DNA from 4 places in the Streptomyces sp. NPDC030183 genome. Region 4 is predicted to be linked to each of the others. Evidence: riboswitches for the same ligand, from Rfam matches in the RefSeq annotation. Region 4 holds a riboswitch; each other region holds the start of a gene.
The links. A riboswitch is a leader RNA that binds a small molecule or an ion and turns the genes downstream of it on or off. The one in region 4 is predicted to bind cyclic di-AMP.

Region 1 (7,510 bases), on a different contig from region 4:
TCGACCAGGCGGTCTCGGTGATCACGAGCACCCGTCCCGAGGTGGTGCTCCTGGACGTCCACCTCCCCGGCGGCGGTGGAGTGGAAGTCCTGCGCCGCTGCTCGGCTTTGATGGCGGACACCGAGCGGCCGGTTCGCTTCCTCGCGCTGTCCGTGTCGGACGCGGCGGAGGACGTCATCGGGGTGATCCGGGGAGGCGCGCGGGGCTATGTCACCAAGACGATCACCGGCACCGATCTCGTCGACTCCATCTTCCGGGTCCAGGACGGGGACGCCGTGTTCTCCCCGCGGCTGGCCGGCTTCGTCCTCGACGCCTTCGCCTCCACCGACGCCCCGCCCGTCGACGAGGACCTCGACCGCCTCACCCAGCGTGAGCGTGAGGTGCTGCGTCTCATCGCCCGTGGCTACGCGTACAAGGAGATCGCCAAGCAGCTCTACATCTCGGTGAAGACGGTGGAGTCCCATGTCTCCGCGGTACTCCGCAAGTTGCAGCTCTCCAACCGGCATGAGCTGACGAGATGGGCGACGGCACGACGGCTGGTGTAGGGGCGGGCGACCCACCGGCAGGGCCGCTGCCCCAGCCGCGACCACGAACCGCCCCACCTCTCAGCACCGCTCCGCCACTGGCCACCGTGCCGCCGACGGCTCCTGCGGCTCCGACGGCCCGGCCACTCGGCGGTGCTACCCCGCGCGGTAGCACCGACCCGAACCTAGTCTGACCCGAACCCGGGGGTGCCCCGAGGCACCCCGCCCCAGCCCTCCCTCTCACCCAACTCCTCAGCTCAACCCTCCGTCCTCGCTCAAGCCACCCGCGTGGCGCCGGTGAACGGCATTTCGTCGAGGGGGGCCACGCGTACCGGGGCCGAGGGGTTCGGGGCGTGGATCATCTGGCCGTTGCCCACGTAGATGCCCACGTGACTGATGCCGGAGTAGAAGAAGACGAGGTCGCCGGGGAGCAGTTCGGAGCGGGAGACGCGGCGGCCGGTGCCGATCTGGGCGTACGTGGTGCGGGGGAGGGAGACGCCGGCGGAGCGGTAGGCGGCCTGGGTGAGGCCGGAACAGTCGAAGGCGTTGGGGCCGGTGGCCCCCCAGACGTAGGGGCTGCCGAGCTTGGAGTACGCGTAGGAAACGGCTGAGGCGGCGCGGGGGTTGGGGGCGTCGGAGGTGGAAGAGACCGGTGAGACCGGGCCGGTGACGGTGCGCGGGGACGAGAGGGAGGAGCGCGAGGCGTGGCCCGTACCGGAGCCGGGGGTGCCCAGGCGGGTGCGGTCCTCGGGGGCGAGGCGGTCGAGGAGGCGTCGTGCCTCGGTCAGCTTCGAGGTCACCGTCTTCTTGTGCTGCTTGACCTCCTGCTGCTTGGTCCTGAGGGTGCCCAGTTCGACCCGGGCGGCCCCGCGGAGCCGTTCGATCTCCAGCAACTGCTGCCGTACACCTGCCACATCGGCAGCCTGGCGGCTGCCGACGCGTTCGGCGAGGGCGGCGTTGTCGAGGTACTGGTCCGGATCACCGGAGAGGGTCAGCTGCCAGGACGGGTCGATGCCACCGCTCCGGTACTGCGCGGTGGCCAGTGACCCCAGTTGCTCGCGGGCGGAGTTGAGCCGATCGGTGCGGCGGGCTGCCTGGTCGCGCAGCTCCTCCAGGTTCTCCTGCGCCTTGTCGGCCTTCTCCTTGGCGCCGTTGTACTTGTCGGTGGCGACCTCCGCCTCCTCGTACAGCTTGTCCACCTTCGCCTTGATCTGCTCGGGCGTGAGGTGGGGTTCGGCGTACCCGGTACCGTCGAAACCGGTCGCGGTCGCCGCGCCCGCGAGGGCGAGGGTCGCGGCCGTGCGGACCGTCGGGCCGCCGAGCGAGCGCTGTCTGGGCTTGCGGTGCGCTGCCACGTGGGACTCCATGTCCTCTCGTACGACCGCCGTCCGTACGTCGGAGCGCACAGACCGCCTGGGGGAGCGGTTACGCATCCGGCGGCGGCCCGCACAGGGGGGAGCGGGACGCCGCCGGACTTTCTCGGCGGTGGTGTCCGACTGCCGCCCCTGGCCCGGGCGGCGGTGGGGAGCCGGTCACCTGAGGGAGGACGCTAAACCTCACTGTGTCGGCTCGGTAACGCGTTGTACGGAAGTGGCGTGCACCGACCGCGAGGTGACCGTATGTGACCGTGGCCGCGCCTCGACGCCGCCGCAATCACGCTGTGCAATGACCGATGCGTCGATTCCTGACCGGAGCTGGGTGAGGCGGTGCTATGGGGCGCATATATGCAAGATCATCCGGGCTCTGACGGCCGCCCCTGCACGCGCCGCGCCCCCGGGCGCCGAGGCACCCGCCCCCGGTGCCCGGCCGGTCGACGCCCCCTCAATAGGCTCCGCCCATGGACGTACTCATCCACCTCTTCGTCGGGCTCCACATCATCGGGATCGCCGCTCTCCTGGGCGGTTTCCTCACCCAGATGAAGGCCATGGGCCAGGGCACCGCCCGCTTCGTCCCCGCCATGCTGCACGGCGCGCTCACCATGCTGATCACCGGAGCGATCCTCGTCGGGCTCAACCAGGCCGACGACCAGCCCGTCAACAACATCAAGATCGGCATCAAGATGGCGCTGCTGATCGTGATCCTGGGGCTGGTGTACGTGAAGCGCGACGAGGAGAGCGTGGACAAGTCGCTGTTCGGACTGGTGGGCGCCCTCACCACGGCGAACATCTTCATCGCGGTGCTCTGGACCTGAGCCGACCCGCCTCCCGGCGAACCCGCCGCTCGGACCTGTCGCGCCTGTAGGACCTGTCGTGCCTGTCGCGCGACCGCTACGCCGGCCGAACCACGCTGTGGATCGAGGACTCGCCGTCGTAGAAGATCGACTCCTCGCGGACGTAGGTCCCCGGCTTCGGGGCGTGGATCATCATGCCGTTGCCGATGTAGAGGCCGACGTGGCCGATGTTGTCGTAGAAGAAGATCAGGTCGCCGGGGCGGGCCGCGGAGAGTGAGACGGTCGTGCCGGCGTTGACCTGGTCGTAGGTGGTGCGGGGGAGGTCGACGCCGGCGGCCTTCCAGGCGGCCTGGGTGAGGCCGGAGCAGTCGTAGGAGCCGGGGCCGGTGGCGCCCCAGACGTACGGCTTGCCGATCTGCGCGCGGGCGAAGGCGAGGGCCTTGGTGGCCTTCGAGGCGTACGTCGCGTCCTCGACCGTCGTCGTGGTCCCGGTGGAGGGGGGTGTGGAGGTCTCCTGAGGGGCCTCCTGGGTTTGCTGGGTCTCCTGGGGCGCCGCGGTCTCCTGGGCCGGCTCGGCCCGTGCGGCCGTCGCCGCCTGCTGCCGTGCCAGCTCCTCCGCCTTGCGGTCGGCTTCCTCCCGCTTGCGCTGCTGGAGGTCCGCGAGGCGGGCCTTCTCCTCCGCGGTGAGCTGGGAGAGCAGTTCGCGGGCCGCAGCGAGCTTCGCCTGGACCTTGGCCTTGCTGGACTTGAGGGCGTTCTGCGACTCGGTGAGCTGTTCGAGGCCGTCGGACGCCTCCTGGCGCCGCTTCGAGGTCTCCGCCTGCTGTGTGACGTACTCGTCGACGGCCTCCTGCTGGCGGTCCGTCAGCCGGTCCATCAACTGGTTCTGGGCGAAGTACTCCTGCGGGTCGTCCGCCAGGAGCAGGGCCGCCGTGTCGGGGGCGGCGGCCCCCGTGCGGTACTGGGCGGCGGCGTACGAACCCAGCTCCTCGCGCGCTTCGTTGAGCTTTTCCGTCCGCTTCGCGACGTCGTCGAGGAGGTTGTCGACCTGTTTCTTCTGTTTTGTCGTCTTCTCCTTGGCCGAGTTGTACTTCTCGGTCGCCGTCTCCGCCTGGCGGTAGAGGTCGCCTACCTTCTTCTCGACCTCCTCCAGGCTCGGCTTGTCGTCGGTGGAGGGGGCGGCGGTGGCCGTCTGGGAGAGAAGGGCCACGGAGGTGAGGGCGGCGGTGGCGAGAGCGGGGGTACGTATGCCCGCGCGCGTTCGGACGGCCGGACGCGGCTTGCGGTGCGGCGCCATGGTTCGGCGACTCCTTCCGTGGTCCGCCTACCGAGTTAGCTGTCGGGTTCGGGCGCAAGCTTTCGGAAGGTTTGCCCTACGGCCCTCGCCGCGTACGGCGGTCGGGCCGATTCACCCCATGAGATCGGTGGGTCCCCGGCTCCGGCTGCCGTGAGGGGCGTGCCGGACTCGGCGGAGGCCGTGCGGCCCGGCGACGTTCGCCGGTTGGGTCGTACGGCCTGACCCAAGACGCTAGCCAACTGGTGTGGTCCGTGTGAAGGTTGATGTTCGATATGCCCGATACGTTTTCGTGACCTTGGCCTCGCGGGCGCGATAGGTGCTACGTTCGATCGCTCACCGTGATGGGCTGGGTGCGACTGGTGGCCGGTGGTCCCGAGGGGCGGCCCGGAGCGTGCCCGGTACGGACTTCCCGGGGCGGCCCCTCGCTGTCAGTGGGGGCGCCTAGACTCGGAGAGCGATGAGCAGCCTCTTTGACGACAGCTTCCTGGCGGACCTCCAGGCCCCCCGCGGCCGCGGCGAGGAGCCCCCGCCGCCGCCCGAGGACGATCATGTGCCGGAGTCGATTCCGGACGATCTGTTCGGCGGGAAGTTCGACGTGCCGCCGGACCGGGACGCCTACTACCGCGACGGCGCCCCACGCCCCGCGATCGACGCGGCGGCGCTCCTGGACGGGCTGAACGAGAACCAGCGCGCGGCCGTCGTGCACGCCGGCAGCCCCCTGCTCATCGTGGCCGGCGCCGGCTCCGGCAAGACCCGGGTGCTCACCCACCGCATCGCCCACCTGCTGGGCGAGCGGAATGTCCACCCGGGCCAGATCCTCGCGATCACCTTCACCAACAAGGCCGCGGGCGAGATGAAGGAGCGCGTCGAACAGCTCGTGGGGCCCCGGGCCAACGCGATGTGGGTCATGACCTTCCACAGCGCCTGCGTCCGCATCCTGCGCCGCGAGAGCAAGAAGCTGGGCTTCACCTCCTCCTTCTCGATCTACGACGCAGCCGACAGCAAGCGTCTGATGGCCCTGGTCTGCCGTGATCTGGACCTCGACCCCAAGCGTTTCCCGCCCAAGTCCTTCAGCGCCAAGATCAGCAACCTGAAGAACGAGCTGATCGACGAGGAGGACTTCGCCGCCCAGGCCACCGACGGCTTCGAGAAGACCCTCGCCCAGGCCTACGCGCTCTACCAGTCCCGCCTCCGCGAGGCGAACGCGCTCGACTTCGACGACCTGATCATGACGACGGTCAATCTGCTCCGCGCCTTCCCGGATGTCGCCGAGCACTACCGCCGCCGGTTCCGCCATGTCCTCGTCGATGAGTACCAGGACACCAACCACGCCCAGTACGCCCTGGTCAGGGAACTGGTCGGCACCTCCGAGCACCCGGTCGACGTGCCCCCCGGCGAGTACGACATCCCGCCCGCCGAGCTGTGCGTCGTCGGTGACGCCGACCAGTCGATCTACGCCTTCCGCGGTGCGACGATCCGCAACATCCTCCAGTTCGAGGAGGACTACCCGAACGCGACGACGATCCTGCTCGAACAGAACTACCGCTCCACGCAGACGATCCTCTCCGCCGCCAACGCCGTCATCGAGCGCAACGAGTCCCGCCGCCCCAAGAACCTGTGGACCAACGCGGGCGCCGGCGCCCAGATCACCGGGTACGTCGCCGACACCGAGCACGACGAGGCCCAGTTCGTCGCCGACGAGATAGACCGCCTGACGGACGCGGGCGAGGCGAAGGCCGGGGACGTCGCCGTCTTCTACCGGACCAACGCCCAGTCCCGTGTGTTCGAAGAGGTCTTCATCCGCGTCGGCCTGCCCTACAAGGTCGTCGGCGGTGTCCGCTTCTACGAGCGCAAGGAGGTCCGGGACGTCCTGGCCTACCTGCGCGTCCTCGCCAACCCCGAGGACTCCGTCCCGCTGCGCCGCATCCTCAACGTCCCCAAGCGGGGCATCGGCGACCGCGCCGAGGCGATGATCGACGCCCTCTCGCAGCGGGAGAAGATCAGCTTCCCGCAGGCGCTGAAGCGCGTCGACGAGGCGTACGGCATGGCCGCCCGGTCGACGAACGCGGTCAAGCGGTTCAACACGCTCATGGAGGACCTGCGTACCGTCGTCGAGTCCGGCGCCGGCCCGGCGACCGTCCTGGAGGCGGTCCTCGAACGCACGGGCTATCTGGCCGAGTTGCAGGCATCCACCGACCCCCAGGACGAGACCCGTATCGAGAACCTCCAGGAACTCGCGGCCGTGGCCCTGGAGTTCGAGCAGGAGTCCGCCGCCGGGGAGGGCGAGGGCGCGACGTCCGCGGGTCTCGCCGAGTTCCTGGAGCGGGTCGCCCTGGTCGCCGACTCCGACCAGATCCCCGACGAGGACGAGGACGGCTCGGGCGTCATCACGCTCATGACCCTCCACACCGCCAAGGGCCTGGAGTTCCCCGTCGTCTTCCTGACCGGCATGGAGGACGGCGTCTTCCCGCACATGCGCGCCCTCGGCCAGACCAAGGAACTGGAGGAGGAGCGCCGCCTCGCCTACGTCGGCATCACCCGCGCGCGCGAACGGCTCTACCTCACCCGGTCGTCGATGCGCAGCGCCTGGGGCCAGCCGTCGTACAACCCGCCGTCCCGCTTCCTGGAGGAGATTCCGGCCACCTACCTGGAGTGGAAGCGCAAGGGCGGCTCCGCGCCGATGGCTTCCGGCCCGGTCGGCGGGATCGCGTCGTCGCTGTCGTCGTCGCGTTCCCGTTCCTCCGCCTCGGGCGCGTCCGGCTTCGCCACCCGCCGCACCAACGAGAAGCCGGTGGTCTCCCTCGCCGTCGGCGACCGTGTCACCCACGACCAGTTCGGCCTCGGCACCGTCGTCGCCGTCAAGGGCACGGGAGCCAACGGGGAGGCGACGATCGACTTCGGCGATGCCAAGCCGAAGCGGCTGCTGCTGCGGTACGCGCCGGTGGAGAAGCTGTAGCGACCCGTCGGAGGCTCGGCGACGAGCCTCCGCCTCCGGTGACATGACTCGGGCCCCTGCTCAGCAGGGGCCCGGTTGTCGTGTTGGTGCCGGTCGGCGACGGTTACGTCGGGTCCAGTCCGTGGCTGCGCAGCCACGGCAGGGGGTCTATGGCCGAGCCGCCCGCGGGGTGGACCTCGAAGTGCAGGTGCGGGCCGGTCGAGTTGCCCGAGTTGCCCGAGTAGGCGATGACATCTCCGGCCTTGACCGTCGCACCGGAGGCGACCTTGTACGTGGAGAGGTGGCAGTACCAGGTCTCCGTGCCGTCCTTGGCGGTCACGATGACCATGTTGCCGTAGGCCGGGTTCCACTGCGTGCGCACGGTGCCGTCGGTCGCGGCCATCACGGGCGTGCCGTACGAGACGGGGAAGTCGATACCGGTGTGCAGCGACATCCAGTTGACGCCGGACTGCCCGTAGTACGCGCTGAGCCCGTGCCGGGCGACCGGCAGTGCGAACTTCGGCCGCAGTCGTTCCTTGCGGGCCGCCTCGGCCGCCGCCTTCTTCTGCTCCAGCTCCTGCTGG
Region 2 (7,510 bases), on a different contig from region 4:
CTCTCCAGTGCCCCGATCGACTATGTGAAGTGGGACTTCAACCGCTGCTTCACGGACGCCGGCTGGCCCGGTGAGCCCTACCCGCAGAAGCTGTGGGTCGAGCACGTGCACGCCTTCTACGCCCTGCTGGACCGGCTGCGGGCCGCGCACCCGGGCGTCGCCTTCGAGTCGTGCTCGGGCGGCGGCGGCCGGATCGACCTTGGGGTGATGTCCCGGACCGACCAGGTGTGGACCTCCGACAACACCGACCCGCTGGACCGGCTCGCCATCCAGCACGGGTTCAGTCACCTCCACCCGGCGCGGGTCATGGCCGCCTGGGTGACCGACAGTCCGAACAACCAGCTCAACGGCCGCGTCAGCTCCCTGCGGTTCCGCTTCGTCAGCGCCATGGCGGGCGTGCTCGGCGTCGGCGGCGACCTCACGAAGTGGAGCGACGAGGAGCTGGCCGAGGCGCGGGAGTGGGTGGAGCTGTACAAGGAGATCAAGCCCGTCGTGCAGCGCGGCGACCAGTACCGGCTGCGCCCGCCGGGCGGAGGCCTGAGCGCCGTGCAGTACGTCCACGGTGACGAGGTGGTCGTCCTCGCCTGCCTCCAGGCCCAGCACTACGGCGAGCCGCTCCCGCCGCTGCGGCTGCGCGGCCTCGACCCCGCGAAGACCTATGAATGCCGCGAAACGGGCGAAGTGCACCGAGGGGCTGTGCTGTTGCACCACGGCCTGCGGACCGGGCTGCGCGGCGACTTCGATGCGACGGTTATCCGCCTGCGTCGCATCTGAGCGTTCTGTCCGAAATGGAGCCATTAATCCAACTGGCCCTGGAATAAAGACTACTGAGGCGTAGGCGCGTGAGCAGCGTCATATCCGTGACGCACCGTCGCCGTCATGCTCACGTAATTCTTGGTCTTTTCCAGGGCGGTTGGAAATAGAAAGACGGCGCTCCATTACGGAGCGTAATCGGGATTCGTTGTATGGATCACGTAGGGAGACGCACGGGAAATCCCGATGGTTGTCTCTGTGGGGACAAGTCGCTTACGTTCACCCTCGATCCGGACGGACGCCCAATCCTGCCGCCGACCGGAGCCGCGTACCGACCCGATCCATGGCAGGAGCGGGGGACCCACAGGTAGTACCGCCTGTTCCGGTCTCCGGAACGGCTAGGGGTAAAGCCGAGCGCAAGCCCGGCCGGACATCTCCAGTCCGCACCCGACAGCTCACCTCGCAGGCGCCGGAGAGGAATTCGCCATGCCCGCGAAGGGTAAGCACCGCCGTCCGAAGTCCCAGCGTCTCACCCGCTCCATCGCCGCCGCCGGAACCGGTGGCGCCGCGCTCGCGCTGCCCCTGATGGGCGCCGCCGGCGCCCACGCCGCGACCCCCACGGCCGCCGTTTCCGGGCCTTCCGGGAAGACCGTCACGGCCACCCCCGAGAAGGGTGCCGTCGAACAGGTCGCCGCCAAGAAGAAGGCGACGAAGACCTACACGGTCAAGGCCGGCGACTATCTCGCGAAGATCGCGGACGAGCAGGACGTCCAGGGCGGCTGGAAGCGGCTCTACTCGGACAACCGCTCCGTGATCGGCTCCGACCCCTCGCTCATCCACCCGGGCCTGAAGCTCGCCATCGGCGGCAAGGCCACGTCCGCCGGGCTGACGCACACCTCGACGAAGACCCGGTCGCCGCAGCCGGCGAAGCCCTCCCAGCCGTCCAAGGCCTCCGGGTCCGCGGCCAAGGAGACGACCGCCGCGCCCGCCGGTCAGGCCGCCCAGACCAGCGGTTCCGGCTTCACCCTGCCCATCCAGGGCGCCACCGTCGGCACCGCGTACAAGACCGCCGGCAGCATGTGGTCCAGCGGCTACCACACCGGCGTCGACTTCGTGGCCCCGACCGGCACCAGCCTCAAGGCCGTGGGCGCGGGCACCGTCGTCTCGGCCGGCTGGGGCGGCGCGTACGGCAACCAGGTCGTCATCAAGCTCGCCGACGGCTACTACGCCCAGTACGCCCACCTCTCCTCGATCGGCGTCTCGGCGGGCCAGTCCGTCAGCGGCGGCCAGGAGATCGGCCTCTCGGGCGCCACCGGCAACGTTACCGGCCCGCACCTGCACTTCGAGATCCGGACGACCCCCGACTACGGCTCGGACATCGACCCGCTGGCCTACCTGCGGTCGAAGGGCGTCACCGTCTGACGTGCCGCCGACGGCGGACTGAGCGCGGCGCAGGCCGGACCCCGATCCCCGGGGTCCGGCCTGCGGCGTATTCCCTGGTTGAACGAATCTTGAAGCGTGGTCTATCTCACCGCCCGTCAACCCCTTATTACGGTCGCGTAGGTCACATCGGAAGGTGAATCATGACCCGATGTGGCAGACGATTCGAAGAACAGCAGATCAGTGATCGGGTCGTACGTGGCGGTGGGGGACAGCTTCACCGAGGGCGTCGGCGACCCCGGCCCCGACGGGGCGTTCGTCGGTTGGGCGGACCGGTTCGCGGTGCTCCTCGCGGACCGGGTGCCCGAAGGCGACTTCAGGTACACCAATCTCGCGGTACGGGGGAAGCTCCTCGACCAGATCGTCGAGGACCAGGTGCCGAGGGCTCTCGAACTCGCCCCGGATCTCCTTTCCTTCTGTGCCGGCGGGAACGACATCATCCGGCCCGGCACCGACCCCGACGAGGTCGCGGAGCGGTTCGAGCGGGCGGTGGCCCGGCTCACCTCGGCGATCGGCACGGTGATGGTGACCACCGGGTTCGACACCCGTGACGTGCCGGTGCTCCGGCATCTGCGCGGCAAGATCGCGACCTACAACGGGCATGTGCGGGCCATCGCCGACCGGTACGGGTGCCCCGTGCTCGACCTGTGGTCCCTGCGGACCGTGCAGGACCGGCGCGCCTGGGACCACGACCGGCTGCACCTGTCGCCCGAGGGGCACACCCGGGTCGCTCTGCGGGCCGGGCAGGTGCTGGGCGTGGAGGTGCCCGCGGACCCCGAGCAGCCGTGGCCGCCGTTGCCGCCGCGGGGGACGTTCGAGGTGCGCCGGGACAACATCCAGTGGGCCCGGGAGTACCTCGTGCCGTGGATCGGGCGGCGGCTGCGCGGGGAGTCGTCCGGCGACCATGTGTCGGCCAAGGGGGCGCTGTCGCCCGACGACATCAAGATGCGGATCGCTTCCGTGGCCTGAGGGCGTTCGGCCGGGTCCGCCCACAGTTCGTCGTGGGGCGGGCCCGCGCCGCCGCGGGGCCGCCCGTCCCCTCCCCAGGGGTCAGCTCGTCGGTGTCTCCGGCAGGTTCAGTTCGCGGGCCAGCGTCTCGTCCGCCCATAGCCGGGCCTTCGCGCGGGAGACCGCTCCGTCGTAGGACGTGAGCTGCACGGCCAGGCCGTCCAGGAGGGCGGTGAGGCGGAGGGCCGAGGCCCGGGGGTCGGGGCAGTGGAACTCGGCCGCGGCCACGCCCTCCTCGATGAGGCCGATGAGCGCGGCCTTCCACTGCAGGTCCAGGTCGCGGGTGACCTCGCGCAGGGCGGGGTCGCGGAGCGAGACCGCCCAGCCCTCGATCCACAGGCGCCAGCCCTTGGCCTGGCCGGTGGGGGCGTACCAGCGGACGGCCGCCCTGAGGCGGCGCAGCGCCGTCGTGCGCCGGGCGAGCAGCTTGCGGAGGCGGGCGAGGTCGTCCTCGGCGGCGTAGCGGAACGCCTCGGCGACCAGCTTCTCCTTCGTCGAGAAGTGGTACAGCACCAACGCGTTGCTCACGCCGAGGGAGGCGGCCACGTCGGCGATCCGCACCGCCGCCACACCCCGCGCCTCGATCTGTTCGATGGCCGCCCGCAGCAGCTCCTCGCGCCGCTCGGCCACGCTCAACCTGACCCTGCCCACGCGGCAACCTTACCTACGGGTCAGATCGGGCGGTGTCGCCCATAGCGTGCCTCGATGACGGGGAGGCGGTCGGCGGCGATGGCGTGGGCGGCCGCCCGGGGTGTCGTGCCGTCCCGCTCGGCGCGGGAGAGCATCAGATCCACGAGGGCGCGCATGGCGCGGCGGGTGTGGTCGAAGGAGCTCCGCGCGTCGGGGGCGATGTCGCCGAACAGGGTCCACCACCACCAGGCGTTCGTGGCGGAGTTGACCACGACGTCGGGGAGGATCGTCACCCCGCGGCCGGTCAGCAGGGCCTCGGCCTCGGGGAGGACCGGCATGTTGGCCGCCTCGACGATCAGGCGGGCGGTGATCAGCTCCTGGTTGGCCGGGTCGATGGCGTACGAGACGGCCGCGGGGACCAGGATGTCGGCGTCGGCGGCCAGCCAGGCGTCCGAGGAGGTCTCCCGGTCCTCCGGGCGGAGGGCGCGGCGGTCGACCGTGCCGTGGGAGTCGCGGGCGGCCAGCAGCGCCTCCACGTCCAGGCCGGCGGGGTTGAAGACGGTGCCCTTGATGTCGGCCACGGCGACGACGGTGAGCCCGGCCCGGGCGAGGAAGCGGGCGGTGGCGCCGCCCATGGTGCCCAGCCCCTGCACGGCGACCCGCGTCCCGGCGTACGGCGTGCCGGTCCGGTCCAGGGCCGTGAGGACGGACTCGGCGACCCCGCAGCCGCCCATCAGCTCGTCCAGTCCGATGCCGTCCACCTCGACGGCGAACGCGTCCGCCAGCCGCCGTCGGGCGGCCCGCTCGTCGTCGAGGAGGGGGTAGACGGCCTGGACCGTCGAGACGAGGCCCGCCTCCGCGGCCGCCCGGTCCACCAGGTCCTGGGTGAGTCCGAGATCCTCGCCGGTGGTCCAGAACTCCTCGATGTACGGGCGGGTCGCGCGCAGGTAGCGCACCAGGACGCCGTACGCCTCCGGGTCCCGGGGATCGCAGTCGATACCGCCCTTCGCGCCGCCCAGGGGGACGTAGCGGCCCTCGGGGTCGTAGTGCAGCGCTTCCTTCATGGTCATGCCGCGGGCCAGGCCGGCGACCTCGTCGAGGGTGCAGCCGGGCCGCATCCGCAGACCACCGCTGGCCACCCCGCGCACCAGCCGGTCCACCACGAGGAAGCCGCGCCGGCCCGTGACGTGATCGGTCCAGGTGAGGGAGAGGTACGGGGCGGACATACGGGCTCCTGAGGGTCGGCCGGGGCGGAAGTGGTGGCGGCGGTCGGGAACGGATGGCGGGCGCACCGGGTTGTAGGAGACAGGCGCCGACTCGGCGGTACCGGGGGAACGGCTGGCTCTACTGAACCGTTGGTCAGTATGTCACCGTGCCGGGACGGATCGGGCGCGGTGCTGTCAGAGGGGCGGACCATAATGGAATGCCTCAGCGAATCCACCAGGAGGTGCCGTGTCCGGTTCCCGTTCGCAGAGCTCGGGGCTGCGCGTCCAGCCAGCCGCCTTCGGTGCGGTTCCGACCGGTGCCAGGCTGGAGCGGATCCGCCGGTCCCCGCACTTCGCGAACGGCGCGTTCGTGAACCCGGAGGGTGCCCGTATCGCCCCCTCGCGCGGTGTCGCGCTGGAGATGGCCAAGGGGTACTTCCGCAAGGACGAGCGGGTCAGGCGCGCCCCCGCCGGACTGATCCCCGTGCACTCCACCACCCTCGCCGACCTGGCCAGACCCCCGGCCGGCGGTCTGCGCATCACCTGGATGGGCCATTCCAGCGTGCTCGCCGAGATAGACGGGCACCGGGTCCTGTTCGACCCCGTCTGGGGCGAGCGCTGCTCCCCGTTCGCCTTCGCGGGGCCCAAGCGGCTGCACCCCGCGCCGCTGCCGCTGGCCGCGCTCGGCCCGGTGGACGTCGTGGTGGTCTCGCACGACCACTACGACCACCTCGACATGCCCACGATCAAGGCGCTGGCCGGCACGGACACGGTCTTCGCCGTGCCCCTGGGCGTCGGCGCCCACCTGGAGCACTGGGGTGTCTCCGAGGGCCGCATCCGCGAGCTGGACTGGAACGAGGCGACGAAGGTCGGCGGCCTCACCCTGACCGCCACACCCGCCCGGCACTTCTGCGGCCGCGGTCTGCGCAACGCCCAGCAGACGCTGTGGGCGTCCTGGGTCGTCGCCGGGGACGAGCACCGGATCTACCACAGCGGCGACACCGGCTACTTCCAGGGCTTCGCGGACATCGGCGCCGAGCACGGCCCGTTCGACATCACCATGATCCAGATCGGCGCCTACAGCGAGTTCTGGCCCGACATCCACATGACGCCCGAGGAAGGGCTGCGGACACACCTCGACCTCCAGCGCGGTGAGGCCGCCGGTGTGCTGCTCCCCATCCACTGGGCGACGTTCAACCTGGCGATGCACTCCTGGGCCGAGCCCGGCGAGCGCTCCCTGTGGGCCGCGCACGAGGCGGGGGTCACCCTGGCCACACCGCGGCCCGGCGAGCCGTTCGAGCCGCGGAACACCCCGCCGGCCGACCCGTGGTGGCGGTCCGTCGCCCGCCGGCCGGCCGAGGGCTGGGCCGCCTGGCCCCCGGTCGGGGAACAGCTCGATCTGGTCGCCGAGAGCTGATCCCCCGGCCCCTTCGACGGGCCTCCGGGAAAAGGGACGACCGACATCGTCAACACACCGGGAATTCTCCCGACAGGGTGATTTTTCGATTGACGGCGAGGGCCGCGGAGCAGAGCGCTCCGCGGCCCTCGCCGCTTTTTGGCGCCCTGTTCCGATCGGCTCTGATCGAAATGGCGTCGCACAAAGAAAGCGAAAGGAACACCCGTCCGAAGAATGGTCGGTCTGTCGTGCGAAGCCTCATACCAGAGCCGCGCGCTTCGCGGGGCTCTTTGTCAACTGCGCACCGCACATGACGCGTTGGCGACTACTGTGAGTTGCCGTCGGACGACGCAGTGCCGAATTCTTCGACTCTCCCGACCGACACGCGATGGCGCATGCCCCATTCGCCCAGACGCGGCACCCCCCACACCCAGACGGACCAGTACGAGGACGCTGATGTCTCACCTTCGCGCACCGGCCGCACGCGCAGACCGCCGTGAGGGCGGGCGGCACGGGCGATCGGCCACCCGTGCCGTCCCCGCGTTGCCCGAGATCCACATACGGCCACAGCTGCTGCGTCTGGCCGTCCTGCCCCCCACCGCGGTGGCCCTGAGCGCCTGTGCCGCCGTGCTCTTCACCGTCCGCGCCGGCGCCCACCGTCCCGGCCCCACCCTGTGGGCGGTGCTCGCCGGCACGGCAGCGGTGGCCCTCGCCGCCGTCCTGATCGCCGCCGTGGCCGCCGGCCGCGCCGCCAGGTCCGTCCGCGAACGCCTCGGCGTCCTGCGCGAGTCGAGCGCCAAAGGGGAGGAGGACCTGAAGGCCCTCGTCGAGGCGCTCCGGCGCGGCGAGCAGCCGCCCGCGCGCGGTCCGCGCCCCAAGACCGGCCCGGACGCCGACGACTTCGGACTCCTCACCGCCGAACTGGCCCGCGCCCAGGACAGCGCCGTCACCGCCGTGGTCCAGGCCTCCCAACTGTCCAGCCACGCCGGCAACGAGCAGAAGCTGGAGGTCTTCGTGAACCTCGCCCGGCGGCTGCAGTCGCTGGTGCAGCGCGAGATCTCCATCCTCGACGACCTGG
Region 3 (7,510 bases), on a different contig from region 4:
AGGACGACATGCCGTCGACCAGTTCGCCCGAGCCGTCGGCGAGCCGCAGCCGGACGCCGCTCGCCGACTCCACGACGAGCGGCTCGACCCGGCCGGGCATCGGACCGTACGGATGCCACACATGCCGCCGGTCGAGGTCCAGCAGCTCGGCCACGCTCCGGTCGGCCCCGCTCCGGTCGGGTGCCTCAGGCATTGGGCGCGAGATCCGTTCCAGCACCCCGACGGCGTACGGCGACCAGGTCCGTACGGGCCTCGCCCGCCTGCGGAACGGCCGCGGCCGGGGCCGAGGCGGCCGGGGCCGGGGCGGCCGCGGACCCGCAGACACCGCCCCCCTCATGGGACCCGCAGCCACCGCCCTCGTGCGACCCGCATCCGCCGCCGTCCTCGTGCGAGCCGCACCCGGCGCTCTCACGGGATCCGCAGCCGCCCCCGGCCGCGCGGTGCTCCGGCAGCGTGACCTGGTCGGCGCCCTCGACCTCGAACCCGGCGTCCGCGATCATCTCCAGGTCGGCCTTGCCGGCCTGGCCCTCGCTGGTGAGGTAGTCACCCAGGAAGATGGAGTTGGCCAGGTGCAGCGCGAGCGGCTGCATCGTGCGCAGATGCACCTCGCGCCCGCCGGCGATGCGCACCTCGACGTCCGGGCAGACGAACCGGACCATGGCGAGGATCCGCAGGCACCGCTGGGGCGTGAGGTTCCACTCCTTGGCCAGCGGGGTGCCCTCGAACGGGATCAGGAAGTTGACCGGCACCGAGTCCGGGTCGAGTTCACGCAGCGAGAAGACGACGTCGACGAGGTCCTCGTCCGTCTCGCCCATGCCCGCGATCAGACCCGAGCACGCCGACAGACCCGCCGCGTGCGCCTTCTGCACGGTGTCCACCCGATCGGCGTACGTGTGGGTGGTCGTGATCTCCCCGTACGTCGACTCCGAGGTGTTGAGGTTGTGGTTGTAGGCGTCCGCGCCCGCCTCGCGCAGTCGTTCGGCCTGACCGTCGGAGAGGAGCCCCAGGCAGGCGCACACCTCGACGCCCTCGTTCTCCTCCTTGATGGCCTTGATGGTGCCCGCGACCCGGTCGACGTCCCGGTCCGTCGGGCCGCGTCCCGACGCCACCAGGCACACCCGCTTGGCACCGCCGGCGAGCCCGGCCGCCGCGGCCCTGGACGCCTCGTCGGGCTTGAGCCAGGTGTACTTGAGGATCCCGGCCGTCGAACCGAGCCGCTGGGAGCAGTAGGAACAGTCCTCGGGACACAGCCCGGACTTCAGGTTGACGAGATAGTTCAGTTTGACCCGTCGCCCGAACCAGTGCCTGCGCACCTTTCCGGCCGCGGCCACCACGTCGAGCAGGTCGTCGTCGGAGGTGCCGAGGACGGCGAGCGCCTCGGCACGGCTCAGCGGCTCGCGCCGGAGCCCCTTGTCCACCAGCGTGTTCAGCAGGTCCATGAGAGCCGATCCTGTCCTACGGGACCGCTCCCGGCCAAGGAGACTTCGGACAACAGAGTCGGTTCGACGTGTGGGTATCGCCACATCGTGGGCGACCGGCCGTCCCGTTAGTGTCTGTGCACTGCCTACAAAAGCCCCCGCCGCGCTGCCACATGACAGCACCGGTGCCGAGGGCTGCCCACGCGACCCCCGGAGGACTCATGGCGTTCGGCTGGATCGACGAGCAGGCGTCGGCGCGCCGCGACGCCGGGCTCGTACGGACCCTGCGCCCCCGCCCCGCCGACTCGCCCCTGCTCGACCTCGCGAGCAACGACTACCTGGGGCTGGCCCGCCACCCCGAGATCATCGAGGGCGCCGCGGAGGCCGCGCGCACCTGGGGCGGCGGGGCGACCGGCTCCCGGCTCGTCACCGGCACCACCGAACTCCACGGCGAACTGGAGCGCGAACTGGCCGCCTTCTGCGGCTTCGAGGCCGCCCTCGTCTTCTCCTCCGGCTACGCCGCCAACCTCGCCGCCGTCACCGCGCTCGCCCCGCACGGCTCGCTGGTCGTGTCCGACGCGGGCAACCACGCCTCCCTGATCGACGGCTGCCGACTGGCCCGCGGGACCACGCAGGTCGTCGAGCACGCCGACCCGGACGCGGTCCGCAAGGCGCTCGGCACGGCCAAGGGGCCCGCGATCGCGGTCTCCGACACGGTGTTCTCGGTGGACGGCGACGCCGCGCCACTGGCCGGACTGGCCGAGGCATGCCGCGCGTACGGCGCCGGGCTCGTCGTGGACGACGCCCACGGGCTCGGGGTCCTCGGCGAGGGCGGCCGGGGCGCGGCGTACGCGGCGGGGCTCGCCGGGGCCCTCGACGTCGTCGTGACGGTCACCCTGTCGAAGTCGCTGGGCAGCCAGGGCGGAGCCGTCCTCGGACCGGCGCAGGTGATCGACCACCTGGTCAACGCGGCCCGGACGTTCATCTTCGACACGGGGCTCGCCCCCGCGGCGACGGGCGCGGCCCTCGCCGCGCTCAGGCTGCTGCGCCGTGAGCCCGAGCGGGCGGCCCGGGCCCGTGAGGTGGCGCGGGCGCTGCACACACGGCTGACGGCGTCGGGCCATGAAGCGGTGCGGCCCGACGCCGCCGTGGTGTCCGTACGGGCGCCGTCCCCGGATCAGGCGGTGCGGTGGGCGGCGGACTGCCGGGCGGCGGGTCTCGCCGTCGGCTGCTTCCGCCCACCGTCCGTGCCCGACGGCATCTCGAGGCTGCGGTTGACCGCCCGGGCGGATCTCACCGAGGGGCAGATCGACCGAGCCGTGGGAATCATCGGCGATACGCGACCGTGAGTCGGCGTCGCGGCCGTGCGTCGCCAGAAGCGGAACCGGTGGTGCGGTCGGTGGTGCTCACCGAAGCGTGGTGATGAATCCCTCCCATGCCTCCGGCCGGAACAGCAGGGCGGGCCCCGCCGTGTTCTTCGAGTCGCGCACGGCCACCAGTCCGGCCAGGCGGCCGGACCCGGGGCGGGCCGTTTCCACACAGTTGTTCATCCCCGTGCTGCGGCTGCTGCGCAGCCATCGCACACCGCGCAGTGCGGTACTGGTGGGTACGTTCCGAGGCAGAGCTGACATGGTGCCTCCTTACGCGCCGGAAGCTAGCCCTGAGCCAGTCCGGCGATGTAATCCAACGAGTCCTCGGGCGAAAGGGCGTGGATCTGAAGGGCGTTGAAGGCCTCGACATAAGCCCTGAGGTCTTCTTTCCGCTCGAGGTAGAGGCTACTCGTCAAGTGGTCGAGAACAACCACGTCCAGATCGGATGTGCTCCGAAATGAGAAAATTACGAAAGGACCGGTGATGCCGATGTGCGCCCCCGCAGTGAACGGCAGCACCTGCAGTCTCACTTGAGGCAGGCGCGCCGCCTCGACCAACCGCTCCAGTTGGCGGGCCATCACCTCGGGTCCACCGACCTCCCGCCGCAGAACGCCCTCGTCGAGCACGGCGCTCAGCTCCATCGGGGGATGCCCGCGCAGGACGTCCTGCCGCGCGAGCCGCACTTCCACGAGCGCGTCGAGTTTGTCGTCCTCCAGCCCCTCCACCGCGGCCCGCGTCACCGCCCGCGCGTACTCGGGGATCTGCAGCAGACCCGGCACGACCGAGGTCTCCAGGGTGCGCATCCCGTTCGCCTGCGACTCCAGGCTGATGAAGTCCCGGTACGTCGGTGGCAGCACCCCGCGGTAGGCGTGCCACCAGTTGTGCCGCCCGCCGCCGTCCTCGGAGCCCGCCAGCGCCATCAGCAGTTCGCGTAACTCGGTGTCGTCGATCGCGTAGGCGTCCAGCAGTCGGTGGACGTCCGCGGGTTTCACCCCACTGGCGCCCGTCTCGATGCGGCTCACCTTCGACTGGTGCCAGCCCACGAGACGGGCGGCCTCGATGCTGGTGATGCCGACGCGGGTGCGCAGGAGGCGCAACTCGGCGCCGAGCTTGCGGCGGCGGACCGCCGGACCGTATTGCATGGGTGTCTCCTTCCGCCCGGCGCGCGAAGTCGGGTGACGGTAGAGGATGGCCCGAGGGGCCCCTCGAATACGGTCGGCCGTCGGAGAGTTCACCGCTTCGAGCGACAGATATATGCATATCTTGGTGGATCGCCACCCGTGACGGCCCAGGTAGTGGCAGTCTGGCGCGAAGCACCAGTCCGGGACCGTCATCGAACCATCCGCTCCCAGTCGGACACCGGTCCCGTGGGAAAGGGACGCCTCGCCATGGCAGATCACCAGGAAGCATCCGTCACTCTGCCGAGCGATCCCGCCTCGGTGTCCGCGGCCCGGAGGTATGTCGCCACCGTGCTGGCCGAATGGGGCCTGCCGAGCGACACGGGCATCGCGGACACCGTGCGCCTGATCGTGTCCGAACTCGCCACCAACGCCGTTCAGCACACCTTCGGTCAGTCACCCACGTTCACCGTGGACCTCGCCCTCGACCGCGACGAACACCTGCGCATCGGCGTCACCGACAGCCATCCGCGCTTCCCGAAACGTTTGCCCGCCGCCGTCCAGCAGGACAACGGGCGGGGCATGGTCATCATCCGCTGGCTCACCGCCGAGTGCGGCGGCAGGCTGAGCGTCAGACCCACGCGGGAGGGCGGCAAGACGGTGGCGATCGAGCTTCCGTGGACCGTTCCCGTCCAGCCGGTCAGGGCAGGCGGTCCGCAGGAGTCCTGACGGGGTCCGCCTCCTGGGGCGCGGGGGCCGTGCCGCTGCGGCGCGGTGTCGGCATCGGGGCGCGGTTCTCGCGGACCGAGCGTCCCACGAGCTTCGGGAGCAGGCCCCACAGCAGCAGACAGCCGACGACGGTGCCACCGCCCGCGGTGAGGCCCGCGGCCCGGCCCAGTGTCACGTCCACGACGAGCAGGACCGACCCGGCGAAGGCCGGCATCAGCACCCACAGGCCGACGCTGGCCAGCCTGGACGAGACCCGCACGATGGCGGGCTTGGCGTTCTGCTGGAACAGCGAGCGGTGCAGGGCCGCCGGGGCGGTGAAGAGCGCCGCCGCGAGGACCGCCAGCAGCAGCGTGGTCACGTAGGTGGCGCGCTGGAACGAGTCCAGGTCCGGGAACCGCGGGGTGAAGGCCAGCGTCAGCAGGAACGCGAAGAGGATCTGCACGCCCGTCTGGGTGACCCGCAGCTCCTGGAGCAACTCGGAGAAGTTGCGGTCGGCCCGCTCGAGAGGTGTCTCGTTGCGAGCGGGGCTGATGCGATCGTCGGCCATGGCCGTACGAGTAACCATCCGGGCCCGTGCCACGCCTCGCCAAGGGGCGAAAGAGGGCCCGGGGCGCTCATGTGGCGGCCGGGGAGCGGCGAGAGGGGCCGGGGAGCGGTAAGCGCCTGAGGAGCGCGGCGTAGGGCGGCGGGGAACGGCGGAGGGGGCGGCCCTCGTTCCGGCCGCCCCCCGGCGGGTCAGCGGACCCGGCCGTACCAGACGCTCTTCGTCCAGATCTTCTGCAGCCGCACGACGTCACCCGTCTTCGGCGAGTGCCAGATCTTTCCCTTCCCCGCGTAGATACCTACGTGGTACACGCTCGATCCCGAGTGGAAGAAGACGAGGTCTCCGAGCTTGCGGTTGCTCGATGAGATGTGCTTCGTCTTGTTGTACTGCTGCTGGGCAGTACGGGGCAGCTTCTTGCCCGCCTTCTTGAACGAGTAGAGCGTCAGCCCTGAGCAGTCGAACCTGCCGGGGCCGGTCGCGCCGTACTTGTAAGGGGAGCCCTTCTTGGAAGCCGCGACCTGAAGTGCCTTGGACGCTACTGTGGCGGCCTCGGCGTCGGAGGCGACGCCCGGGACCACGATGCTGCCGCCGACGGCGGCGATGGTGAGAGCCGAGGCCGTGCCGGCCCGGGTCAACAGCGACGGGACACGATTGAGCGCAGACATGCGCAACCCTTCGTCAGCCGCCTGTGAAGGATGACCTGTCGGATTCGGGCTGGCGAAGTTGCCCGGCCGCTGACGCGGCTTCACCCCAAGGGCTGCTCGGCCCGGTCATGGCGTGACCGTCCCGGCGACCCGTCGTGCTTGGGTCCTCCACTCCTGCCGATCCACTCCTGTCGACCGGTCATCCGGACGGCGGCAGGACTCGGCGTCCGCCCGGATCGCCCCGCCGCTGTGGCGGGGGCTTGTCGTCAGGAAGGGATCTTGACGCACGGAAGTCCGAAAATCCCAACGGAATCAGGGATTTGTGGTGTTACTCACCACTCGCCCGTTCGGGTGGACAGGCCGTTTTCAGCTGTTCTGTCCATGGAGTCGGGGGTGTCCCCACCAGCATCGGAATGACGGGTTCCGGCACTCGTGTGGCTATGACGTGCAACTCCGGCGATTCCTGGGGCGGATGGGCCGATGGGTTGTTGGGCGTAGGCCGACCGGTGGGCCGTGGCCCGGACCGGAGGTCCCGTCAGCGGTACGGACGAGGACGCGCGATCGGTTCAGGCGGGTGAGTCCTCGGGTTCCGGCGGAAGAGTGATCCGGGCCGCCCGCCGTTCCCCGTCCAGCACCCGCAGGGCCCGGGCGAGGGTGGGGGCGTGCAGCTCGTTCTCGCCGCGTGTGTGCATCAGTTCGAGCGCGTCGCGCAGTGCCGTCGCCTTGCCGACGAGGGCCTGCGCGGCCCGCAGCCCGCGGTATGTGTCGCCGGGGCGCGCCGGGTTGATCCGGCCCAGCAGGTCGACCACGTCCAGATAGCGGTCGATCACCTCGGCCTCGGCCCGCGTCAGCGCGGGCAGCGGCGGCAGCTCGGGTGGCAGCATCGGCGGCTCACCTCGCGCCGGGGAGCGCCCGCGAACCCCTGGGGCTCGGCACGACCCGGTCGGCCAGGCCGTAGTCCACGGCTCCGGGCGCGTCGAAGACGGTGTCCCGTTCGATGTCCCCGCTGATCCGTTCGTGGCTCTGCCCGGTGTGCCGTACGAGCATCTCCTCCAGCCTGCGGCGGTTGCGTGTCAGCTCCTCGGCCTGGATCGCAAGGTCGCTCGCCTGCCCGGTGACCGGCTCGGTGAGCGCCGGCTGACGGATCACCACCTGCGCGCCCGGTAGCACCGATCGCCTGCCGGGGGTGCCCGCCGCCAGCAGCACCGCGGCGGAGGCACCCGCCCGGCCCAGGCAGACCGTCTCCACGTCGCAGCCGACGAACCGGATCGTGTCGTAGATGGCCGTCATCGCGCTGAACGAGCCGCCGGGGGAGTTGATGTAGAGGGAGATGTCCCGTTCCGGGGACTGGTACTCCAGATGCATGAACTGCGCAATCACGTCGTTGGCCGACGTGTCGTCGATCCGCGTCCCGAGGAACACGATCCGCTCGTCCAGCAACTTGGCATACGGATCCATCGTTCGGTGACCCGCACTTGTGCGCTCGGTGAATTCGGGGAGCGCGTGACGGGCCGACGGCCGGTTCGCGGGCATGGATGCCTCCTCTGAACGACTTCTGTAAAAAATGTACAGGATGTACGCCAGCTGTGCGGGGTGCTCGGCTGACGGCGAAAATCCCCGCGCGGCGCGGCTTCGCGCGGATCGCTGCGATCTTCCGCTCCGGAGGGCCGGTGCGAGCCGGTCTAAG
Region 4 (7,510 bases):
CTGGGCGAGGCGGTGCTGTCGGGCGGTGTGGCGGGAGCCGCGGGAGTCGTCGTCGGCGTCGGGGTGTCCGTGGCGCTGGCGCGGCCGCTCAGCGGTGTACTCGGGCTCCCCATCGCCGTCACCGACGCCCTGCCAGGACTGGTCTGGACGGCCGCCGCGATGCTGCTGCCCGCGGCGGGGCTGGCCGCCGGAGCGTTCCTCGGCAGCCGTGAGGTCCTGCGGCACGACCCCTACCTGGCGGCCCGGGCGCACGCCTGACGCGGGCGCGGGCTGAACACCGGGGCTGTGCGGGCCAGCCGCCGTCCGGTGCCGTGCAGGCCGTCCGCCGTCCGCCGTCCGCCGTACGGTGCCGTGCGGGCCGGCCGCCGCCCACAGTCCGCCGCCCACAGTCCGCCAACCGTCCGTCGGCTGCCGGCCATGACCCGGTGGCCGGTGGGCCTACAAACACCTGGGGCCGGAATCCTCATCGGATTCCGGCCCCAGGTCTTCAGTAGCGGGGACAGGATTTGAACCTGCGACCTCTGGGTTATGAGCCCAGCGAGCTACCGAGCTGCTCCACCCCGCGTCGGTGAAACCAGTGTACGTCATGCGGGGGACCCGAAGCACACGCCTTTGTCGGGGCCCCTCGCCTGCGCCCCCGCATCGCCCTTATCCCACCAGGTGCCGGTTGGGTTCCTTGGCCCGCTCCTCGTACTCGGGCAGGACGACGACCGCCGCCCCTTCCTCCGCCAGCACGGCGTTCCGGGCCGTCGCGTCCGGGACGAACGTGTCCGGCTCGCGCCAGGCCGTGACGACGCGCCGAACCCCGGCGTCGAGGACGAGCCGGGCGCAGGGGGCCGGGCGGGAGGCGCGGCGGGCGCAGGGTTCCAGGCTGCTGTAGACCGTCGCGGAGGCCAGGCGCGGGTCGGTGGGGTCGAGCTTGGCGAGGGCCGCCTCCTCGGCGTGGGCGACGGGGTCGCCGGCCTCGCGGGAGTGGCCGCGGGCCAGCTCCGTACCGTCCGCGGCGACCACGACCGCGCCCACGCTGAACGCCGTCCCCGAGGGCGGGCACTGCGCGGCCAGGTCGCACGCCAGGGCCAGCCAGTGGCGGTCGGCTGGGGAGACGGCCGGGCCGGTGCCGGGGACCGTGGGGACGTAGCGGATGAGGACGACGTCGCCGACCGGCCGGGTCTCCAGCAGCCGCAGCCGGCTCTTCGGGCCCCCGGGGTACGCGCCCGTGCCGAACATCCGCGGCGCCTCGGCCTGCCCGACGAACACCGGCGCCACGGCCAGCTGCAGCTCGTCCGCGAGGCCCTGCTGGAGCAGCTGCGTGTGGACGCGCCCACCGCCCTCGACCATCAGACGCCCCACGCCGCGTACGTCGCCGAGGTGGTCGAGGACGGCGGACCACTCCAGGTCGGGGCCGACGGAGACCACGTCCACACCGGCCGGGCCGGTCGGCAGGCCCAGCGCGCGCACGCGTTCCGCACCCTTGTCCGTGGTGTACACCACCTTCTCGCCGCCCGTGTGCCAGAACTGGGCCCCCGGGTCGAGATCGCCCGACGCGCTGACCGTGACCTTGAGCGGGTACTCGGGGAGCCCGGCGGCGACGCGGGCGGCGCGGCGTTCGGGGGAGTTGACCAGCAGCCGGGGGTTGTCGGTGCGCAGGGTGCCGGCCCCGATCAGGATGGCGTCGCTGGCCGCGCGCACCTCGTCGACCCGGTCGAAGTCGGCCGGCCCCGACAGGAGCAGCCGTTCGGGCCCGGTGTCGTCCAGGTAGCCGTCGAGGGAGACGGCGGCGGACAACGCGACGTAGGGCCTGGGCATGGAGACGCTCCCTGACTGGCTGACTGGCTGACTGGCTGACTGGCTGACTGGCTGGTTGGCCGGCCGGCTTGGTGATGACCGGCCGGCTGGCCGGCTGACCTGACCGAGCGGGCTTGGTTCAAGTTTTAAACAATAACTACACTGTACGTATGACGACCCGCTGGCTCACCCCCGAGGAACAGCGTGCCTGGCGCGCGTACCTCGCCGCGAGCACGCTCCTGGAGGACGCGCTCGACCGGCAGCTCCAGCAGGAGGCCGGGATGCCGCACCTCTATTACGCCGTGCTGGCCGTGCTCTCGGACGCGCCGGACCGTCGTATGCGGATGACCGACCTCGCCGAGCACGCGAAGATCACGCGCAGCCGGCTGACGTACGTCGTGACCCGGCTGGAGAAGGACGGGGCGCTCCGGCGCGAGAACTGCCAGTGGGACAAGCGGGGGAGCATCGCCGTCCTCACCGATGAGGGCCTGGCGCTGCTGGAGCGGCTGGCGCCCGGGCATGTGGACGCGGTCCGCAAGGCCGTCTTCGATCACCTCACCCCCGAGCAGATCGGCCAGTTCGAGGAGATCTGCTCGACCATCGCGGCGGCGATCGAGGGCGAGGACTCCCAGCAGAACGGCCCCGACGACCTGCCCTGGCGCCGCCGTTCCTGTTCATCGGGCCAGTGACCCGCACGCCGGCCATCGCCTCCCCGGCCGCCGGTACCGCCCGCCGTCCTCCCCGGCCGCCGGTACCGCCCGCCGTCCTCCCCGCCCGCCGGTTACCCCCCGCCGTCCTCGCCGGTCGCCGGCAACCCCCAGCGTCCTCCCTGGCCGCCGATAACCCTTCCCGCCCGCACCCTGCCGCCACAGCCCCCTCCGTCCGCCCCCGATATTCCCTGCGGCCCCGGAATGTGACGCATCCCAAAACTGGTTGCTTGAAATTTGAAGCAGGGGATAGAGTCGCGGCGAGCGCTGTGATTCAAATCTGAAGCACAGCGGCAGTCGCACCAGGACCGGAGAACCCGCATGCCCGACTTCCCCGCTGCCACCCCGCGTGCCCGCGTCCGGGTACCGCTGCGCTTCCAGGACGGCTACGGCGTCGACGCCGAGATGGTCACCTTCCACGGCCTCGTCGACGGCCGCGAGCACCTGGCGATCGTGCTCGGCGACCCTGCCCCCGGCACGGCCCCGCTGGTCCGGATGCACTCCGAGTGCCTGACCGGCGACGTCTTCGGCTCGGCCCGGTGCGACTGCGGGCCGCAGCTGCGGGAGGCGGTGGAGCGGATCGCCGACCGGGGCGGGGTTCTGCTGTACCTCCGTCAGGAGGGCCGCGGCATCGGCCTCTACAACAAGCTTGACGCGTACGCCCTTCAGGACCAGGGGCTCGACACCTACGAGGCGAACACGGCGCTCGGGCTGCCGGAGGACGCCCGCGACTACACGGCCGCGGCTCAGATGCTGGGCGCCCTCGGCATCGACGAGCTGGACCTGCTCTCCAACAACCCCGACAAGGCGCAGCAGCTGCGGGACCTCGGCGTCGGCGTCCGGCACCGCGTCCCCACCGGCGTGTTCACCACCGCCCACAACGTCCGCTACCTGCGGGCGAAGGTTCTCACCACCCAGCACACCCTGCCCCTGGCGGAGCTGACGGCGGGCTGAACGCCCGAACGGAAGAGCGCTCCAGCCGGGGTTCATGGGGTCGTTCGGATCACGCCTGGGCCGCGGAGCCCGGCACGCACACACGCACCAAGCCCCGCTCACCGGCAGCGGCGAAGTCCCCCAGCCCGAAGCCGGCATCGATCCGAACGACAGGCCCCCTAGGCCCTGTCGTCAAATTCCCACCTACCCCGCGACGCCATGCACGCGCTCTCGACGCACCGGGCCCCGACCCGAGTACGTCCAGTACACGGGTCAGGGCCCGGCCCGCCGAGAGCACGCACCTGACGCCGAGGGGCCGCCCTCCGGGCGACGGCGGGAATGTGACGACAGGGCCTAGCCCATTCGGACCCGTCGACTGGCCGGTCGCCGGTCGTCCCGTGAATCTGGGACGGGTGGGGCAGTTACAGGGTGCGAAGAGGCCGGACGGCCGGCGGTTCTTCTACACCGGTGCCCTCGTGCGGGTCCTGCCCGTGCTCCTCGTCGTCAGCGGCTTCTGCTACGACCACTTCATGCCGCGCGAACTCACGGCCGTCCCCTTCTTCACCGCGGCGCCGCTGGTGGCCGCGCCGCTGCTGTCGCTGGCGGGCACCGTGGTGACCGGTGCCGCCTCGCTCGGCGGCATCCTCGCCGTACGCCTCCGGCACAGCGGTGTGGGCGAGGCGGACGCGCTCACCGAGATCTCGACCGTCGCCACCGTCGCCGTACTGGCCGTCGCCATCAACCGGCTCGTCCGGCGCAGTGACGCCCGCCTCGCCACCGCCCGGGAGATCGCGGAGGCGGCGCAGCGGGCCGTACTGCCGAGGCCCCAGGAGCGGCTCGCCGGCCTGGAGATCGCGGCACGGTACGAGGCCGCGCAGGCCGGGGCCTCGATCGGGGGCGATCTGTACGCGGTGCAGGACTCGCCGCACGGCGTACGGCTGGTCGTGGGGGACGTCCGCGGCAAGGGCCTCGGCGCGGTGGCGGCGGTGGCGGTGCTGATCGGCGCGTTCCGGGAGGCGGCCGAACAGGAGACGACCCTGGAGGCCGTGGCCCAGCGGCTGGAGCGGGCGCTCGCGCGGGAGGTGACCCGGCGGGACGCGGCACGGCGGGACCCCACCGTGCCGTACGAGGGGTTCGTGACGGCCGTCCTCGCCGAGTTCCCGCACGGTGCCGGGTCGGCCCGCATCGTCAACCGGGGCCACCCGCCCCCGCTGCTGCTCCACGCCGACGGCGAGCTGCGCACCCTCGACCCCCCGTGGACCGCGCTGCCGCTCGGCCTCGACGAGCTGGGCACCTGGCCGGACCGCGCCGAGGAGGTCGTGTTCCCGGCGGGGTCGACACTGCTCTTCTACACCGACGGCCTGTCCGAGGCCCGCGACGCGGACGGCGTCTTCTACGACCCGGCCGCCCGGCTCCACGGCCGCACCTTCCCCGCCCCGCGCGCCCTCTTGACGACACTCGCCGAAGAGGTCCGCGAGCACACCGGAGGCGGCACCACGGACGACATGGCGCTGCTCGCCGTACACCGCCCCTGAAGAACTCTCACTCTACGTACACAATCCAACCCCCTCCGCATAACAACTGACGCCCAGTCAGGACAGCCGGGGTTCCTGAGGCGAGGCCAACTCGCCCGTTTTCCACCCCTCATGACCCGTAAGTCCAGCGCAAAAAGGCGAACGATCATTCAGAACCGCTTGGAATGCCGCCCCCACGTCTATTAACGTTCGATAACGCAGCGCGGTCGTCCCAGCCGTCACAAGAGGCGGCTCCGTGCTCACGCGCCGAATCCCGTAGGGAACCGGGGAACCACCACCCTGGGGTGAATCGCGCGAAAACCGCCGTGGAAGCACGCTCGGTTTACGCGCGTAGGAGACCTTCCGCTCCGAACCCGTCAGCTAACCCGGTAGGCGAGAAGGAAGGAAAGGAGTACGCCCCACGTGGCGTCCAACCGGTCCGCGACCGAAGCCCCCTTCGTGCCGAACCAACGCGGCAGTGAGCCCGAGACCTTCGGCTTCGGCAGCTATGACAGCGACAACGAGGGCCCCTTCCAGGAGTGGAACCCCACCGCGGAGTCCCTCCGTCCCGTCCGCGGCCGGCACCGCGTGGCCAAGACCAAGCAGCGCGGCGGGTTCGCCCGTAGCTCCACGGTTCTCGGCGTCGGCGTCATAGCCGCCGTCAGCGGCGCCGGCATGGCCAGCGCCCAGAGCGGCAAGGCCCCGGTGGCCATCTCGATGCCGGACATGCCGAACGTGGGCTCGGTCTTCGAGGACGACGACCCCGCCGACGAGCCCGAGGGCTCCGCCACCCCGCTCAGCAGCGCCGGCCTCATCGCCGCCGACACCGAGCAGGGTGCCACCGACGCCGGCGAGGCGCTGCGCGCCCGCATCATGCAGCAGGCCGAGTCCCAGCAGGACGCGTTCGACCTGAAGGCCGCCGAGGCCGCGCAGACCGCCGCCGCGAAGAAGGCCGCGGACCAGGCCGCCGAGGAGAAGAAGGAAGCCGAGGCCAAGGAGGCCGCCGCCAAGAAGAAGGCGGAGGAAGAGGCCGCGAAGAAGAAGGAAGCCGAGCGCCTGGCCGCCCTGGCCAAGCAGTTCACGCTGCCGACCTCCTCGTACACGATCACCTCCACCTTCGGCCAGGCCGGCCCCTACTGGTCGTCCGGCTACCACACGGGCCTTGACTTCGCCGCCCCCACGGGCACCCTCATCAAGGCCGTCCACAGCGGCACGATCACGCAGGCGGGCTGGGACGGCTCGTACGGCTACAAGACCGTGCTCACGCTCGACGACGGCACCGAGATCTGGTACGCCCACCAGTCCTCCATCGGCGTCAGTGTCGGCCAGAAGGTCGGCACCGGCGACGTCATCGGCCGCGTCGGCGCCACGGGCAACGTCACCGGCGCCCACCTCCACATGGAGGTGCACACGGCCGGCTCGGGCAACGGCATCGACCCGGCGGCGTGGCTGCGCAGCAAGGGCCTGAGCATCTAGCCTCCAGAGCCACTCGAACGGATGTGACGCCGCGTAAGGCCGACGGGCCTGACGCGGCGTCCGTCGTACCGCCCGGGCCCGACGCTTCACCCGGCGTTCACACGAGCCCGGAATGCGATCGTCCGACCCGGTGGTTGAACCCACACATGACTTCTCTTCGCAAGCTGGGTACGTCCGACCTCGAGGTCTTCCCGCTCTCCCTGGGCGGCAACGTCTTCGGCTGGACGGCGGACGAGGCACAGTCCTTCGCCGTCCTCGACGCCTACGCCGACGCCGGCGGCAACTTCATCGACACCGCCGACTCCTACTCCGCGTGGGTCGACGGCAACCAGGGCGGCGAGTCCGAGACGATCATCGGCAAGTGGGTGAAGGCCCGGGGCAACCGTGCCGACGTGGTGATCGCGACGAAGGTCAGCCAGCACCCCGAGTACCAGGGCCTCTCCGCCGCCACCATCAAGGCCGCCGCGGACGCCTCGCTCACCCGCCTGGGCACCGACCACATCGACCTCTACTACACGCACTTCGACAAGCCCGAGGTACCGGTCGAGGAGATCATCACCGCCCTCGACGACCTGGTGAAGGCGGGCAAGGTCCGCGCGATCGCCGCGTCCAACATCACCCCCGAGCGTCTCAAGGCGTCCCTGGACTTCTCGGACCGCGAGGGCCTGGCCCGCTATGTGGCGCTCCAGCCCCACTACAACCTGGTCTCCCGCGACACGTACGAGGGCGCCCTCCAGTCGGTGGCCGCCGACGCGGGCCTCTCCGCCGTCCCCTACTTCTCCCTCGCCAAGGGGTTCCTCACCGGCAAGTACCGCCCCGGCGCGACCGTCGACAGCCCTCGCGCCGCGGGCGCCGGCGCCTACCTCGACACCCCGAGGGGCACACGCGTCCTCGCCGCCCTCGACGAGATCGCCCGGTCCAGGAACGCGGAGATCGCCACGATCGCCCTGGCCTGGCTCACCGCCCAGCCGACGATCACCGCCCCGATCGCCTCGGCCCGCACCACGACCCAGCTCCCGGCACTCCTGGCGGTGGCCGACACCACCCTCACCCCGGAGGAACTGACCAAGCTGACAGACGCCTCGGCGTAGCAAG

Region 1: another riboswitch for cyclic di-AMP. It lies ahead of ACZ4Z2_RS12225 (C40 family peptidase); the one in region 4 lies ahead of ACZ4Z2_RS09900 (M23 family metallopeptidase).
Region 2: another riboswitch for cyclic di-AMP. It lies ahead of ACZ4Z2_RS07700 (M23 family metallopeptidase); the one in region 4 lies ahead of ACZ4Z2_RS09900 (M23 family metallopeptidase).
Region 3: another riboswitch for cyclic di-AMP. It lies ahead of ACZ4Z2_RS30755 (C40 family peptidase); the one in region 4 lies ahead of ACZ4Z2_RS09900 (M23 family metallopeptidase).

Annotation. Positions count from the first base shown of each region.
Region 1 covers NZ_JBVIBK010000008.1:181,552-189,061, forward strand. Annotated here, with positions in the region: gene ACZ4Z2_RS12210 (LuxR C-terminal-related transcriptional regulator) at 1-545, shown strand, start outside; gene ACZ4Z2_RS12215 (C40 family peptidase) at 800-1,879, opposite strand; gene ACZ4Z2_RS12220 (hypothetical protein) at 2,362-2,715, shown strand; gene ACZ4Z2_RS12225 (C40 family peptidase) at 2,792-3,991, opposite strand; cyclic di-AMP (ydaO/yuaA leader) riboswitch at 4,001-4,175, opposite strand; gene pcrA (DNA helicase PcrA) at 4,449-6,947, shown strand; gene ACZ4Z2_RS12235 (M23 family metallopeptidase) at 7,051-7,510, opposite strand, start outside.
Region 2 covers NZ_JBVIBK010000005.1:44,423-51,932, forward strand. Annotated here, with positions in the region: gene ACZ4Z2_RS07695 (alpha-galactosidase) at 1-774, shown strand, start outside; cyclic di-AMP (ydaO/yuaA leader) riboswitch at 1,077-1,235, shown strand; gene ACZ4Z2_RS07700 (M23 family metallopeptidase) at 1,240-2,175, shown strand; gene ACZ4Z2_RS07705 (SGNH/GDSL hydrolase family protein) at 2,377-3,162, shown strand; gene ACZ4Z2_RS07710 (TetR/AcrR family transcriptional regulator) at 3,244-3,852, opposite strand; gene ACZ4Z2_RS07715 (Glu/Leu/Phe/Val dehydrogenase dimerization domain-containing protein) at 3,873-5,057, opposite strand; gene ACZ4Z2_RS07720 (MBL fold metallo-hydrolase) at 5,284-6,453, shown strand; gene ACZ4Z2_RS07725 (sensor histidine kinase) at 6,889-7,510, shown strand, end outside.
Region 3 covers NZ_JBVIBK010000030.1:41,011-48,520, reverse strand. Annotated here, with positions in the region: gene ACZ4Z2_RS30790 (adenosylmethionine--8-amino-7-oxononanoate transaminase) at 1-193, opposite strand, end outside; gene bioB (biotin synthase BioB) at 186-1,439, opposite strand; gene ACZ4Z2_RS30780 (8-amino-7-oxononanoate synthase) at 1,640-2,767, shown strand; gene ACZ4Z2_RS30775 (DUF397 domain-containing protein) at 2,825-3,049, opposite strand; gene ACZ4Z2_RS30770 (helix-turn-helix domain-containing protein) at 3,073-3,930, opposite strand; gene ACZ4Z2_RS30765 (ATP-binding protein) at 4,177-4,635, shown strand; gene ACZ4Z2_RS30760 (DUF6328 family protein) at 4,607-5,182, opposite strand; gene ACZ4Z2_RS30755 (C40 family peptidase) at 5,371-5,844, opposite strand; cyclic di-AMP (ydaO/yuaA leader) riboswitch at 5,848-6,046, opposite strand; gene ACZ4Z2_RS30750 (hypothetical protein) at 6,390-6,707, opposite strand; gene ACZ4Z2_RS30745 (ATP-dependent Clp protease proteolytic subunit) at 6,715-7,356, opposite strand.
Region 4 covers NZ_JBVIBK010000006.1:290,592-298,101, forward strand. Annotated here, with positions in the region: gene ACZ4Z2_RS09870 (FtsX-like permease family protein) at 1-258, shown strand, start outside; tRNA gene ACZ4Z2_RS09875 (tRNA-Met) at 492-565, opposite strand; gene ACZ4Z2_RS09880 (dihydrofolate reductase family protein) at 649-1,806, opposite strand; gene ACZ4Z2_RS09885 (MarR family winged helix-turn-helix transcriptional regulator) at 1,956-2,474, shown strand; gene ACZ4Z2_RS09890 (GTP cyclohydrolase II) at 2,814-3,446, shown strand; gene ACZ4Z2_RS09895 (PP2C family protein-serine/threonine phosphatase) at 3,839-4,960, shown strand; cyclic di-AMP (ydaO/yuaA leader) riboswitch at 5,195-5,350, shown strand; gene ACZ4Z2_RS09900 (M23 family metallopeptidase) at 5,363-6,415, shown strand; gene ACZ4Z2_RS09905 (aldo/keto reductase) at 6,562-7,506, shown strand.